2 regions of the Actinosynnema sp. NPDC050801 genome follow, and region 2 is predicted to be linked to the other one. Evidence: riboswitches for the same ligand, from Rfam matches in the RefSeq annotation. Region 2 holds a riboswitch; the other holds the start of a gene.
What was found. A riboswitch is a leader RNA that binds a small molecule or an ion and turns the genes downstream of it on or off. The one in region 2 is predicted to bind S-adenosylmethionine.
Positions count from the first base shown of each region.

Region 1: another riboswitch for S-adenosylmethionine. It lies ahead of AB0K14_RS04875 (ATP-binding cassette domain-containing protein); the one in region 2 lies ahead of thrC (threonine synthase).

Region 1 is NZ_JBFAQZ010000001.1:962,814-969,932, forward strand. Features, by position in the region: gene metG (methionine--tRNA ligase) at 1-1,123, shown strand, start outside; gene AB0K14_RS04860 (TatD family hydrolase) at 1,155-1,991, shown strand; gene AB0K14_RS04865 (transglycosylase family protein) at 2,271-3,704, shown strand; gene rsmA (16S rRNA (adenine(1518)-N(6)/adenine(1519)-N(6))-dimethyltransferase RsmA) at 3,715-4,593, shown strand; SAM riboswitch class I at 4,680-4,772, shown strand; gene AB0K14_RS04875 (ATP-binding cassette domain-containing protein) at 4,976-5,986, shown strand; gene AB0K14_RS04880 (methionine ABC transporter permease) at 5,983-6,666, shown strand; gene AB0K14_RS04885 (MetQ/NlpA family ABC transporter substrate-binding protein) at 6,696-7,119, shown strand, end outside.
Region 2 is NZ_JBFAQZ010000004.1:338,586-345,704, forward strand. Features, by position in the region: gene AB0K14_RS11970 (hypothetical protein) at 553-843, shown strand; gene AB0K14_RS11975 (DNA internalization-related competence protein ComEC/Rec2) at 840-3,728, shown strand; gene thrC (threonine synthase) at 3,709-4,971, opposite strand; SAM riboswitch class I at 4,983-5,098, opposite strand; gene holA (DNA polymerase III subunit delta) at 5,194-6,177, shown strand; gene rpsT (30S ribosomal protein S20) at 6,434-6,694, opposite strand; gene AB0K14_RS11995 (glycoside hydrolase family 3 N-terminal domain-containing protein) at 6,821-7,119, opposite strand, start outside.

The DNA of each region.
Region 1 (7,119 bases), on a different contig from region 2:
CGACCTGCGCCCGCGCGCCATCACCCGCGACCTGGACTGGGGCATCCCCATCCCGCTCGACGGCTGGCGCGACCAGCCGATGAAGCGCTTCTACGTGTGGTTCGACGCCGTGATCGGCTACCTGAGCGCGTCCGTCGAGTGGGCGCGGCGCTCCGGTGACGACGACGCCTGGAAGGAGTTCTGGACCGGCGACGCCCAGGGCTACTACTTCATGGGCAAGGACAACATCGTCTTCCACTCGCTGATCTGGCCCTCCCTGCTGCTCGGCCAGAACGGCCAGGGCGCGAAGGGCGGCGAGCCCGGCTCGTTCGGCAGGCTGAACCTGCCCACCGAGGTGGTCTCCAGCGAGTTCCTGACCATGAGCGGGTCGAAGTTCTCCACCTCGCGCGGCACGGTCATCTACGTGACGGACTTCCTCAAGGAGTTCGGCCCGGACGCGCTGCGCTACTTCATCTCCGTGGCCGGCCCCGAGAACCAGGACACCGACTTCACCTGGGAGGAGTTCGTCCGCCGGACGAACTTCGAGCTGGCCAACGAGTGGGGCAACCTGGTCAACCGGTCGATCTCGATGGCGCACAAGAACGTGGGCGCGATCCCGAAGCCGACCAGCCCCACCCAGGCCGACCACGAGCTGCTGGAGCTGTCCCGCAAGGCGTTCGACGTGGTGGGCGCGAACCTGCGCCGCTCCCGGTTCAAGCAGGCGTCCAGCGAGGCGATGAAGGTGGTCGGCGCGGCCAACCGCTACCTGTCCGACCAGGAGCCGTGGAAGCTCAAGGACGACCCGGAGCGCCGCGACACCGTGCTGCACACCGCGTTGCAGGTCGTGCAGGACGCCAACGCCCTGCTGACGCCGTTCCTGCCGCACTCGGCGCAGAAGGTGCACGAGGCACTGGGCGGCACGGGCGTGTGGGCGGCCCAGCCGCAGTTGACCGACGTGGCCGACCTGGACGTGCCCGACCGCGAGTACCCGGTGCTGACCGGCGACTACGCGGGCGAGCAGGCCACCTGGGCGTCCACGCCGATCGAGGTGGGCCGGCCGCTGGCCAAGCCCGCGCCGCTGTTCGCCAAGCTCGACCCCGAGCTGGGTGAGACCGGGCCTGAGTGGGCCCCGATCACCAAGTGAACGCGCTGCCGACGGTCACGTGGTGCCCGCGGTGACGAAACGCCGCGGCGAACGGCCACCGGTCCCGGAAACCCTGCCGGCGCCGGTGGTCGACGCCCACACGCACCTGGACGCGTGCGGCGCGAAGACGCCCGACCAGGTCCGCGAGGTGGTCGACCGGGCCGCCCAGGCGGGCGTGGACCGCGTGATCACCGTCGCCGACGACCTCGACGCCGCGCGGTGGGCCGCCGAAGCCGCCACGTGGGACGACCGGGTGTTCGCCGCCGTCGCCCTGCACCCCACCCGCACGTCCACGTTCGGCGAGGCGGAGCAGGCCGAGCTGGAGCGGCTCGCCGTCCGGCCCAGGGTCGTCGCGATCGGCGAGACCGGCCTGGACTACTACTGGGACTACGCGCCGAGATCCGCGCAGCACGAGGCCTTCCGGTGGCACATCGACCTGGCAAAACGGGTCGGCAAGCCGCTGATGATCCACGACCGGGACGCCCACGACGACATCCTCGCCGTGCTCGACGCCGAGGGCGCGCCGTCCACAGTGGTCTTCCACTGCTTCTCCGGCGACCTCTCCTTCGCGCGCGCGTGCGTGGAACGCGGGTTCGTGCTCTCTTTCGCGGGTACGACGACGTTCCGCAACGCCCACGCGTTGCGGGAAGCCGCAGTCTGGGTGCCGGAGGACCACGTGTTGGTCGAGACGGACGCGCCGTTCCTCACGCCCCACCCGTACCGAGGTCGCCCGAACGAGCCCTATTGCGCGAACTACACGCTCCGCGACCTGGCGACGCTGCGTGAGACAGACCTGGGTGAGTTGGCCACGAAGATCACCCGAAACGCCGAACGCGTCTTCGGTCTCCGTGACTCCGCGAAGTCGTAATCCTCCTTACGACGAATGGAGGACAGACTTGCTCCCCTAACGGAGTGACTGAACTCACAAGGGTTGCCGGGGTGTTGGCACAACCCCCGCGTACCCGTTACGGTCCCGTGACCGTGCCCCGAGTTGCAGTTCGGGGCGCACCCGCAGTCGGGGCGGGTCACGTTGACACCAGAAGCGCCAAGCCGAACACGCACAGGAGTTGCCGGAGATCACTAGCTGACCACCGACATCGAACGTGCGCGTCGCCGGACTTCGCGCCTTCAGGAGGTATGGCACCCCGTGAACTCGTTCAACGAGGACACCGACTGGTTTACGCCCGTGCAGCCGACACCCGTGGCCGGTGTGGACGTCCTGGACAGACCCGGGCCGCCGTCCGAATGGGACACCGCGGTGTTCACCATCACCCCGGACGACGTCCTGGACGTGCTGGGACCGGACGCCGACGAGCTGCTGGCCAGCGCGAACGTCGACGTCGACGAGCTGATCCGGCTGATCAACGCCGAGACCACGCTCCTACCCCCGATCATCATCCCCGACGAGGTCTCCCAGGACCGGGTCGCGGGCAGCCTGGCCGCCGAGCAGCCGAGCGCCCCGCCCGCCGCACTGGTCGAGGCCGCGGGGAAGTGGAAGCGCCGCTTCCTGAAGGCCGCGGTCGCCACCGTGCTGGTGACCATCTCCGGCGGTGGCGCCACCGCGATCGCGATGGACAAGTCCGTCACGGTCGACGTCGACGGCGAAGCCAAGACTGTGCGCACCTACGAGTCCACCGTCGGCGAGATCCTCGCCGACGAGGGCATCACGATCGGCGAGCACGACGCGCTCAGCCCGTCCCCCCAGGCGAAGGTCAGCGACGGCGGGAAGATCTCGCTGGACCGCGGCCGGCTGGTGAAGGCGACGGTCGACGGCGAGCAGCGCGAGGGCTGGGTCCGCTCGGTCACCGTGGACGAGGCGCTGGAGCAGTTGCAGGTCGACGACGAGGGCGCGTGGCTCTCGCACGACCGCGGCATGGACGTGCCCCTCAACGGTCTCGCCCTCGAGGTCAAGAGCCTCAAGACCATCACGCTCTACGACGGCGGCAACGCGCCCCGGCAGCTGCGGACGACGGCCGTGACCGTCGAGGAGCTGATGCGCGCCGAGAACCTCACGCTGGGCCCCGAGGACAAGCTCGAAACGGCGATGGACCTGCGCGTCACCAACGGCGCCGAGGTCCACATCACGCGCACCGGCGTGTCGGTGATCAACGCGACGGAGGCCATCCAGCCGCCCGTCGAGGAGGTCAAGGACGACGCGATGATGAGGGGCCAGAAAGAGGTCCTGGACCCGGGCGAGGCCGGCGAGCAGATCGTCACCTACCGCGTGACGGTGAAGAACGGCGCCGAGGTGGGCCGCGAGAAGCTGGGCGCGAAGGTCACCAAGGAGCCGAAGCCGAAGAAGGTCAAGGTCGGCACCAAGCTCCCGCCCGACGGCGAGGTCTGGGACCGGCTGGCCCAGTGCGAGGCGACCGGCAACTGGGCCATCAACACCGGCAACGGCTACTACGGCGGCCTGCAGTTCAACAAGAGCACCTGGGACGCCTACGGCGGTGCCCAGTACGCCGCGTACCCGCACCAGGCGACCCGCGAGCAGCAGATCGCCGTCGCCACCAAGCTGCGCGACGCCCGCGGCGGCTACTCCGCGTGGCCCCACTGCCGGTCGAAGCTGGGCCTGCCGTAACAATGCACGCGTGACTGAGGATTCGACGACGGCCGGGTCGGGGAGCCACCTCCTCGGCCCGGCCGACGTCCGTCGGCTGGCCGCCGAGCTGGACATCCGCCCCACGAAGAAGCTGGGGCAGAACTTCGTGCACGACCCGAACACGGTGCGGCGCATCGTGGCGGCGGCCGACCTGCGCCCGGACGACGTGGTGCTGGAGGTCGGCCCCGGTCTGGGCTCGCTGACGTTGGCGTTGCTGCCCTCCTGCCGGGCGCTGGTGGCCGTGGAGATCGACGGGGTGCTGGCCGACCGCCTGCCCGTCACCGTGGCCGAGCGGGCGCCCCAGCTGGCCGACCGCCTGTCCGTCGTGCACGACGACGCGATGCGCGTCACGGCGTCCCAACTGCCCGTCGAGCCGACGGCGCTGGTGGCGAACCTCCCGTACAACGTGGCCGTGCCCGTGGTGCTGCACCTGCTGGCCGTGCTGCCGTCGTTGCGCACCGGCCTGGTGATGGTGCAGTCCGAGGTCGCCGACCGGATGGCCGCCGGGCCCGGCAGCAAGGTCTACGGCGTGCCCAGCGTGAAGCTCGCCTGGTACGCGGACGCCCGCCGGGCCGGTCCGGTGCCGCGTTCGGTGTTCTGGCCGGTGCCCAACGTCGACTCCGCGCTGGTGGCGTTCGAACGGCACGAGCCCTTGTCCACTGTGGACCAGAAGCAGCTGTTCTCCTTGGTGGACGCGGCTTTCGCCCAACGCCGCAAGATGCTGCGCGGCGCGCTGGCCGGGTGGGCGGGCTCCGCCGCCGAGGCGCAGCGGCTGCTCGTCGCCGCGGGCGTGGACCCGGCGGTGCGGGGCGAACAACTGGCCGTCGGTGACTTCATCCGGATAGCCGAGGTCGCTTCCGCTCGGTAGTCGATGATCTTTCGGCCGAAAGTGTGATTTGCCGGACGATCCGGTTACAGGCTTGCGTCAGCCAGGCTCGGTCAGGTCTACTCGTGGTGCCATCCCGAGCGGCTGAGAGACCTGGCTCTACGACGCCGCAGCAACCACCCCCCCCGCGGGGCAGGTGCTTCAGCCAGGATCGATGGAGGATCACGTGCCCAGGATGCGAACGCTCACCCGCCGGCGGGTCGTCGACCACGGCCGCCGCACCTCGTCAGCCTGTCGCAGCTGCTGCTAGCAGCCCTAGGCGCCTTCGAATCCTCGCGTCCTTCTTCAGGACACCATTCTGAGCTGAGCCGTCGGTCACGCACGCCATGAGCGTGCGCTGCCGCATGCAGTCGTGGAGCGAAACGTGATCACTGTCGAGAACCTCACCAAGACCTTCCCCGGGAGTACCGGGCAGGTTCGCGCGCTGGACGGCGTGAACCTGGACGTCGCCGCAGGCACCGTCCTCGGCGTCGTCGGCCCCAGCGGCGCGGGCAAGTCCACCCTGGCCCGGTGCGTCGCGCTCCTGGAGCGCCCCGACAGCGGCGCGATCCGCGTCGACGGCACCGACCTCGTCTCCCTCGACGGCACCGCCCTGCGGGCCGCCCGCCGGCAGATCGGCGTTGTGCCGCAAGGGGATTCCCTGCTGCGCCAGCGCACCGCCGCGGGCAACGTCGCGCTGCCGCTGGAGGCCGCGGGCGTGGCCGGTCCCCAGCGCCGCACCCGGGTCGCCGAACTCCTCGACCTCGTGGGCCTGACCGACAAGGCGGGCTCGTACCCCGACCAGCTCTCCGGCGGCCAGCGCCAGCGGATCGCCGTCGCGCGGGCGCTCGCCGCGTCGCCGTCGGTGCTGCTGGCCGACGAGCCGACCTCCGCGCTCGACCCCGACACCACCGGCTCGGTGCTCACCGTGCTGGACCGGGCGCGGGCCGAGCTCGGCGTGACGGTGCTCGTGGTCACGCACGACATGGGCGTGGTCCGCAGGATCTGCGACGACGTCGCGGTGCTGGAGGACGGCCGGGTGGTGGAGCACGGCAAGGTACTCGACCTGGTGTCCGACGCGGCCAGCCGCACCGCCGCGTCGCTGCTGCCCGCCGTGGACCAGAACCCGGCGGCGGAGGCCTCGTTCGACCGGGTCGCGGACGTCGTGCTGATCGGCTTCGCCGCCGTCGGCGCGCTGCTGCCCGAGGTGACCAGCCGGTTCGGCGTCGAGCTGAACCTGCTGGGCGGCGGTCTGACCAGGCTGGGGGAGACCCCGGTGGCCCGGTTCCGCGTCGGCCTGAAGGGCGAGCGCGCGGACTCCGCGCTGGAGTGGATCTCGGAAGCGGGCGGCTCGGTGCGACGGACCCTCTCGGGTCCGCAGGGAGTAGCTGCGTGAGGTCCGCAACACCCTGGTCCATCGTGTTCGACGACGTGCTGCTCGCCACCGGCGAGACGTTGTACATGGTGGTCGTCTCCACCCTGATCGCCGTTCTGCTCGGTGCGCCCGTCGGCATCTGGCTTCAGCTCACCGCACCCGGTGGGCTGAAGCCCCGGCCGGTGCTGCACAAGGTGCTCGGGTTCGTCGTGGACCTGGGCCGCTCCATGCCGTTCCTGGTGCTGCTCGTGGTGCTCACCTCGCTGACCAGGCTGCTGCTCGGCAGCACCATCGGACCCACGGCGGCCATCGTGCCGCTCGCCGTCGGCGCCATCCCGTTCGTCGGCAGGCTGGTGCAGAACGTGCTGGCCGAGGTGCACGTGTCGGTGGTCGAGGCCGCCGTCACCACCGGGTCGTCCACGCTGCGGATCGTGCGCAGCGTGCTGCTGCGCGAGTCGTTGCCCGCGCTGGTCAACGCCATCGGCGTGACCGCGATCGCGCTGCTGGGCTACTCGGCGATGGCCGGGGTGGTCGGCGGCGGCGGCCTCGGCGACCTCGCCGTGCGCATGGGCTACCAGCGGTTCAACGACCGCTACCTGTGGAGCACGGTCGTCGTGCTGGCGATCATCGCCACCGCGATCCAGTTCACCACCAACCGCGTGGCCCGCGGCGTCGACCGCCGCCGCACCGCGTCCGTCTGATCGTTTCTTCTTCTCATCAAAGGAATGAAATGCGTATTCGTGCTGCCCTGCTGGCCGTGCTGCTGACCGCAGTGGGCTGCGGTAGTGGCGACAACGGCGCCGCGTCCGACCCGAACGCGGCGCTGAAGGTCGGCGTGAGCCCGGTCCCGCACGCCCAGGTGCTGCGGTACGTCGCGGACAACCTGGCCGCGGCGAAGGGCTTGAAGATCGAGGTGGTGGAGTTCACCGACTACGTGCAGCCGAACACGGCGCTGGTGGACGGGTCGCTGGACGCGAACTACTTCCAGACCGTGCCGTACCTGGACACGTTCAAGGCGGAGAGCGGCGCGTCGCTGGAGTGGATCGGGCCGGTGCACGTCGAGCCGCTGGGCGTGTACTCGAAGAAGCACAAGTCGCTGGCCGACCTGCCGTCGGGCGCCCGGGTCGCGGTGGCCAACGACGCGACGAACGAGG
Region 2 (7,119 bases):
GTCCCCGCTCGCCTCTTGCCGACTTCGCCGCCCGGTGCACTCGATCGCGCCTCTTCCGATCACCGACCGCGCGTCCCAGCCCAGCGAACCGAAGCTCCCGCACACCTGCCTACCTCGCCATCGGGCTCGCTCGACCGCGCCTCTTTCGATCACTCACCGCGCGTTCCAGCGCAGCGGACCGAAGCTCCCGCCCGGCTCTTGCCGACTTCGCCACCCGGCCTGCTCCACTGCGTCTCTTTCGATCACTCACCGCGCGTTCCAGCCCAGGGAACCGAAGCTCCCGCCCGCCTCTTGCCCACTTCGTCGTCCGGTCCGCTTCACCGCGTCTCTTTCGATCAGACACCGCGCGTTCCAGCCCAGCGGACCGAAGTCCCCGCCCGACTCCTGCCCACTTCGCCATCCGGCCTACTCCACCGCGCCTCCTTCGCCCACCCACCGCGCAACCCGTCCTCTGTGGTCGACCGCGAGCCGGACAGCGGCGCACCGGCCATCCCCTCCGCCGCGGGCGCCTATGGGCCGGACGTCGGCGAGGCAGCCGTACCACCTGCTGACGTGGCCGCTTTCGGATCGGCTTGCCCGCAGGTGGGCGACCTGCCCGACGCGCCCGGCGGCCGGTCCAGCGGGCACGCGGTCGGCACCGTGCCCGACGTGCCCCGCCGCGGATCGGGCAGCCGCCGGGTGCGAGTCCGACCCGATCCCGACCGGGTGACGCCCAACCTCGTCCACAGCGATCGCCACCGCACCGGGCTGGTGCTGGACCGCGTCCATCGCGTGATCCGCAGCGTCCGCGCCGCCTGCATCCGCCTCGTCACCCTGTCCAGGTTCCGTTGGGTGGGGTCGTGAATCCCCGCGCGCACCTCGTCCCGGCGGCACTGGCGGTGTGGGCGACGGCGCTCGCCGGGCTGCTCTGGACGTGGTGGGCGGCGCTCGGGGTGGGCTTGGTCGCCGCGATCGTGGGCGGCTCGGCGTTGCGGCGCTGGCGACCGGCGGCCGTCGCGGTGGCAGTCGCCGCTCCGGTGGCGGCGTGCTGGATAGGCGCGCAGGTCCACGCGGCCGACCGACACCCGGTGCGGGCCGCGGCGGAACGCGGCACGCCGATCACCGTCCACTTCGAACTCGACAACCGGCCGCACGGCCTGCGCAGCAGCGGGTTCGGGTCTCGGGCGGGCGGGATCGACCTGGTGCTGGTTCGAGGCACGCTGGACGGCGGTGGGCGGCTCGCGGTGTTGGCGCCCGCCGCCCAGTGGGGGGATCTCCTGCCCGGCCAGCGGGTCACCGCGCGTGGCACGCTAGCTCCTCCTCGCGGTGGCGGGCTGACGGTCGCGGTGCTGCGGGTTCGCGGGCCTCCACAAGGGGTGACCGAAGCGCCGGTGTGGCAGCGGGTCGCCGAAGACCTGCGTGCCGGGCTGCGCAGGGCGAGCACGGCGCTCGATCCCGAACCGGCCGGGTTGCTGCCCGCGCTTGTCGTCGGCGACACCTCAGGTCTGCCGCCCAGGGTGGTGGAGGAGTTCCGCACAGCGGGCCTCGCGCACGTGCTGGCCGTCAGTGGTGCCAACCTGGCGATCCTCTGCGGCGCGGTCCTGTTGCTGCTCAGGCTGCTGCGGGTCGGTCCACGTGGCTGCGCGGCGGGTGCGATGGCGGCACTGGTCGGGTTCGTGGTGCTGGCCGGGCCGGAGCCGAGCGTGCTGCGGGCGGCCGTGATGGGCGCGGTGGCGTTGCTCGCGTTGGTGCTGGGTCGGGAGCGGTCGGCGTTGCCCGCGCTCGCGGCCGCGGTGGTGGTCCTGGTCCTCTACGACCCGGAGTTGGCCACCGAACCGGGGTTCGGCCTGTCTGTGGTGGCCACGGCGGCGCTGGTGCTGCTCGCGCCGAGGTGGGCCGCCGCCATGAAAGAGCGTGGCGTCCCGGTGGGCTTCGCCGAGGCGCTGGCGGTGCCGGTGGCCGCGAACCTGGCCACCGCGCCGCTGGTGGCGGGGTTCTCCGGCCAGGTGAGCCTGGTCGCGGTGCTGGCGAACCTGCTGGTCGCGCCGGTCGTGGCGCCGGCGACGGTGCTCGGTGTGCTGGCCGCGGTGCTGGCACAGGTGCACGAGCCCACGGCACGGCTGGTCGTCGAGGTGGCCGGTCCGGCGGCGGGCTGGCTGATCACCGTCGGGCGGCACGCGGCGGCCGTGCCCGGCTCGGCGGTCGGGTGGCCCAGCGGCTGGGTGGGCGGGTTGTCGCTGGTCGGGGTCCTGCTGCTCGGCTACGCGGTCACCAGGCTCCGCCGGTTGCGGACGCTGGTGGTGGCGGCCGTGGTCGGCGCGGTGGTGGTGCTCGTGCCGCTGAACGTCGTCTCGCCCGGGTGGCCCGCGCCCGGCTGGTCGGTCGTGGCGTGCGACGTGGGGCAGGGCGACGCAGTGGTCCTCGCCACCGCCGAGCGCGACCGGGCGGTGCTGGTCGACACGGGGCCCGACCCGGTGCCGGTGCTGTCGTGCCTGCGTCGGCTGGGCGTGCGGCGGATCCCGCTGGTGGTGCTCAGCCACCTGCACGCCGACCACGTGGGCGGGTTGGCCGCGGTGATGGCGGAGCGGGGTGTGGGCGCGGTGGCGGTGGGGCCGTCGAGGCAGCCGGAGTGGGCTTGGGAGGAGGTGAGGGAACGGGCGCGGACGGCCGGGGTCCGCGTGGTCGAGATGGGCGTCGGGCAGCGGCTGAGCTGGCCGGGTCTGCAACTCGACGTGCTGGGTCCGCGCGCGGGCCCGGTGGGTGAGGCGAACACGGCGGTCAACGACGCGTCGCTGGTGCTGCGGGCCACCACCGCAGCCGGGCGGGTGCTGCTGACCGGCGACATCGAGCTGGCCGGGCAGGCGGACCTGCTCGGCGGGCACGTGGACCTGCGGGCCGACGTGCTCAAGGTGCCGCACCACGGCTCGCGGTACTCGTCACCGGCGTTCCTCGCGGCGGTCCAGCCGCGGATCGCCCTGGTGAGCGTCGGCGCGGGCAACCGCTACGGCCACCCCAGCGGGGTGCTGGTCGACGAGTTGACGAGCCGAGGCGCGCTGGTGCTGCGCACGGACCGGGACGGCGACACCGCCGTGCTGGCAGGCCCGGACGGGCCGCGGGTCGCCCGCAGGGGTGGCGACCCACCCGACAACGGACAAGGGGAGGACGACCATGAGGAACGACGTCTGGATCCGATTGCACTCGGGCTGGTCGCCGCGCGGCGGCAACCGCGCGGTGGCGTGGGCGTTGTGGCAACCCGGCTACACCGCCGAACCGTGGCCGCGCGACGAACTCCGGCCCGCTTTCACCTACTACGTGTGCGAGGACCTGCCCGGTGGCGACCGGGGCATCGTCGCCAGGGCCACCGCCACCGGTGTGATCCGCATGGCTCAGGTCCCCTCCGCGAACACCGCCTACCGGCTGGTCGCGGACGCGCTGTTCGACGCCGACCTGACCATCCCGCCGGAGGAGTGGCACGCCGAGCGCTACAACCAGGAGAAGGAGAAACGCCCCTGGCCCCAGATGCTCACCGCTTGGCGCGTGGTGACCGAACCGGTGGGGCCGCACGTGCTGCCCGAACTGGCCGCCTTCCCCCGGACCGGCTGGCTCCGCTCGTCCGGGATCGCGCTGTGATCGAGACCGCGCGGCGGCCCCGACCGCCACCTCGACGGCCGGGCCCGGTGACCGGGGTCCGCCGGGCGACGACTGACCGGTCGCCGCCCGGCGGGCGGGTCAGTCCTGGAGGGCCTTGAGCACGGCCTCGGTCGACGGCGGGACGTTGGCGCGGGGGCCGACCCGGTCACCCAGGGCGTCCAGGGTCTTGAGGCCGTCGCCGGTGATCAGGAGCACCGTCTCGCCGTCCGGGTCCAGTTGGCCGGTCTCGATGAGCTTCTTCGCGGTCGCGACGGTGACGCCGCCCGCGGTCTCGGCGAAGATGCCCTCGGTCTGGGCCAGCAGGCGGATGCCCTCCACGACCTCGTCGTCGGTGACGTCCTCGATCGCGCCGTTGGTGCGGCGGACGGCGTCCAGCACGTAGGGGCCGTCGGCGGGGGCGCCGATCGCCAGCGACCGGGCGATGGTGTCCGGGCGGACGGGGCTGACCACGTCGTGGCCCGCCTTGAAGGCGGCCGAGACGGGGGAGCAGCCGGTGGCCTGCGCGCCGAACACGCGGTACGGGGTCTGCTCGACCAGGCCCAGGGTGCCGAACTCGCGGAAGGCCTTGTCGACCTTGGTCAACTGGGAGCCGGACGCGATGGGCACGACGATCTGGTCGGGCAGACGCCAGCCGAGCTGTTCGGCGACCTCGTACCCGAGCGTCTTGGAGCCCTCGGCGTAGTAGGGGCGGACGTTGACGTTGACGAACGCCCAGTCCTCGTGCTCGGCGGCCAACTCCTGCGCCAGCCGGTTCACGTCGTCGTAGTTGCCGTCGACGGTGATCAGGTTGCCGCCGTAGACGGCGGTCATGAGGATCTTCGCCTGCTCCAGGGAGGAGGGCACCAGGACCACCGACTGCCAGCCCGCGCGGGCCGCCGCGGCGGCCACGGCGTTGGCCAGGTTGCCGGTGGAGGGGCAGGCCAGGACCTTGAAGCCCAGCTCGCGGGCGGCGGCGAGGGCGACGCCGACCACGCGGTCCTTGAACGAGTGGGTCGGGTTGCCGGTGTCGTCCTTCACCCAGACCTTGCGCACGCCCAAGGCCTTGGCGAGGCGGTCGGCCTCGACCAGGCGGGTGCCGCCGGGGTCGGTGTTGGGGTGCGACTGGACGGTGGTCGGCACGGGGAGCAGGCCGCGGTAGCGCCAGATCGACCGGGGGCCCGCCTCGATGTCCTCGCGGCGGATCGGGCCGAAGTCGTAGGCCACTTCCAGCGGCCCGAAACACTCCAGGCAGGCGTATTCGGCGGCGAGCGGCGTCTCGTGACCGCACTCGCGACACGACAGCGCGCGGGCGGGACCGAGGTCGAAGGAGGTGGTGGCCGAGGGCACACTGACAGCAGTCATCGCGAGGTATCTCCTCATCTTTCCCGCGCGTCGCGGGTCGGAATTGGCACCGTGATCGCCAGCGGACGCTGTGCGACGGGTTGCCGGGGCTTCTTCGGGCCGATCCCTCTGCCCCTCTGGATGAGCGGTATTCAGTTGTGCGGCCAACTTACGTCACGATCCCGACCCGCAGCCAGAGACGTCCACCATCCGGACGTCCGACGGGCGTGGGAGGATCGCGCCGTGAGTTCGCCCGCAGACGCGCCCGACGCCGTGCACCTGATCGTCGGCGAGGAGGAGTTGCTGGTCGAGCGCGCGGTGCGCGGTGCGCTGGCGACGGCGCGGAAAGCCGATCCGCAGGCCGACCTGACGCGCGTCCGCGTGACCGATCTCACGCCACCTGAGCTGGCCGAACTGGTGAGCCCGTCGCTGTTCGCGGAGGGCCGCGTGGTCGCGCTGGAAGCCGCGCAGGAGTGCGGCAAGGAGATCGCCGACGCGGTGATCGCCTACGCCAAGGCCCCGGCGGACGGGGTCACGGTGGTGGTCGTCCACAGCGGCGGCGGGCGCAGCAAGGTGGCCAAGGACCTGCCCGCGGCGCTGCGCAAGGCGGGTGCCCGGGTCACCGAGTGCCCCAAGATCACCAAGGCGGCGGACCGGGAAGCGTTCGTGCGCAACGAGATCCGCTCGGCCGGCGGCGGCAAGGCCGACCCGGAGGCGGTGGCCGCGCTGATCGAGGCGGTGGGGTCGGACCTGCGCGAGTTGGCGGCGGCGGCCTCGCAGCTCGTCGCCGACACCGGCGGCAAGGTCGACGCCGAGGCGGTCCGCCGCTACCACCGCGGTCGGGCCGAGGTGACCGGGTTCGCGGTCGCCGAGAAGGCCGTGATGGGCGACCGGGCCGGTGCGCTGGAGGCGTTGCGGTGGGCGATCCAGCTCGGGGTGCCGCACGTGCTGGTCGCCGACGCGCTGGCCGACGCGGTGCGCACGATCGCGCGGGTGTCCGCGGTGGGCCGGGGCGACCCGTTCAAGCTGGCGGGCGAGCTGGGCATGCCGCCGTGGAAGGTCAAGAAGGCCCAGGGCCAGTCGCGCGGCTGGGAGGACCGGGGGCTCGCGGCGGCGATGACGGTGGCCGCCGACCTGAACGCCGACGTCAAGGGCGTCGCGGCGGACTCCGGCTACGCCCTGGAACGCGCGGTGCTCAAGATCGTCGCCGCCCACGGTCGACGCTGACCGACCGCCGGAAGCCGAGCTGGCGACCGAGTGCCGGAAGCCGACCGACTGCCGGGTTGCTTGACCTGCCGCCGGAGGTCGAGCCGACTGGCGGAGGCGGAGTCGACCGACCGGCCGCCGGAGGCCGAGCCGGCTGCCGAGTCGCTCGATCGGCCAGCGGAGGCCGAGTCGGCGGCTGGCGGCCGGAAGTGCCCGGGAAAGCAAAAGCGCCGCCCACCCCGCGTGGGGTGGGCGGCGCCTCGGCGTGAGGACCAGATCAGATCTGGTTGGCGCGCCGCGCCAGCGCCGACTTCTTGTTGGCGGCCTGGTTGGCGTGGATCACGCCCTTGGTGACGGCCTTGTCGAGCTTGCGGGAAGCCTCCCGCGCCAGCACGGTGGCCTTCTCCTTGTCACCGGCCTCGGCGGCCTCACGGAACTTGCGGATGGCGGTCTTGAGCGACGACTTGACGGCCTTGTTGCGCAGGCGCGCCTTCTCGTTCGTCTTGATCCGCTTCATCTGGGACTTGATGTTCGCCACGCGAAAGCCACCTTTTCCTCGGTCTCGGAGTCGCACCGCGCTTGTCACCGGCTCCGCCCACGAGGGGCGGTTTTCCTCCACAGCGGAATGCCGCGCGGGTACGGCCGAGAAGGATATCAGGGCAGCTCACCGCACCGTGAATCGAGCCCTCCCGTCGCCGACCACGACCTCGTAGGCGCCCTTGGCCACCTCCGGCCTGTCCGCGCCGTCCACGTCACCGGGGGTCACCGCGAGGCGCTTGACGTCGAACGAGACCTCGACCGTCCGCTGCTCGCCCGCCTTCAACGCCACCCGGGTGAAACCGACCAGGCGCTGCGGCGGCGTCAGGACCTTGCTCACCGGCTGGTGCACGTACACCGGCACGACGAGCGTGCCGTCCCGCGCGCCGGTGTTGGCCACGGTCACCGACACCTTCACCCGCTCGT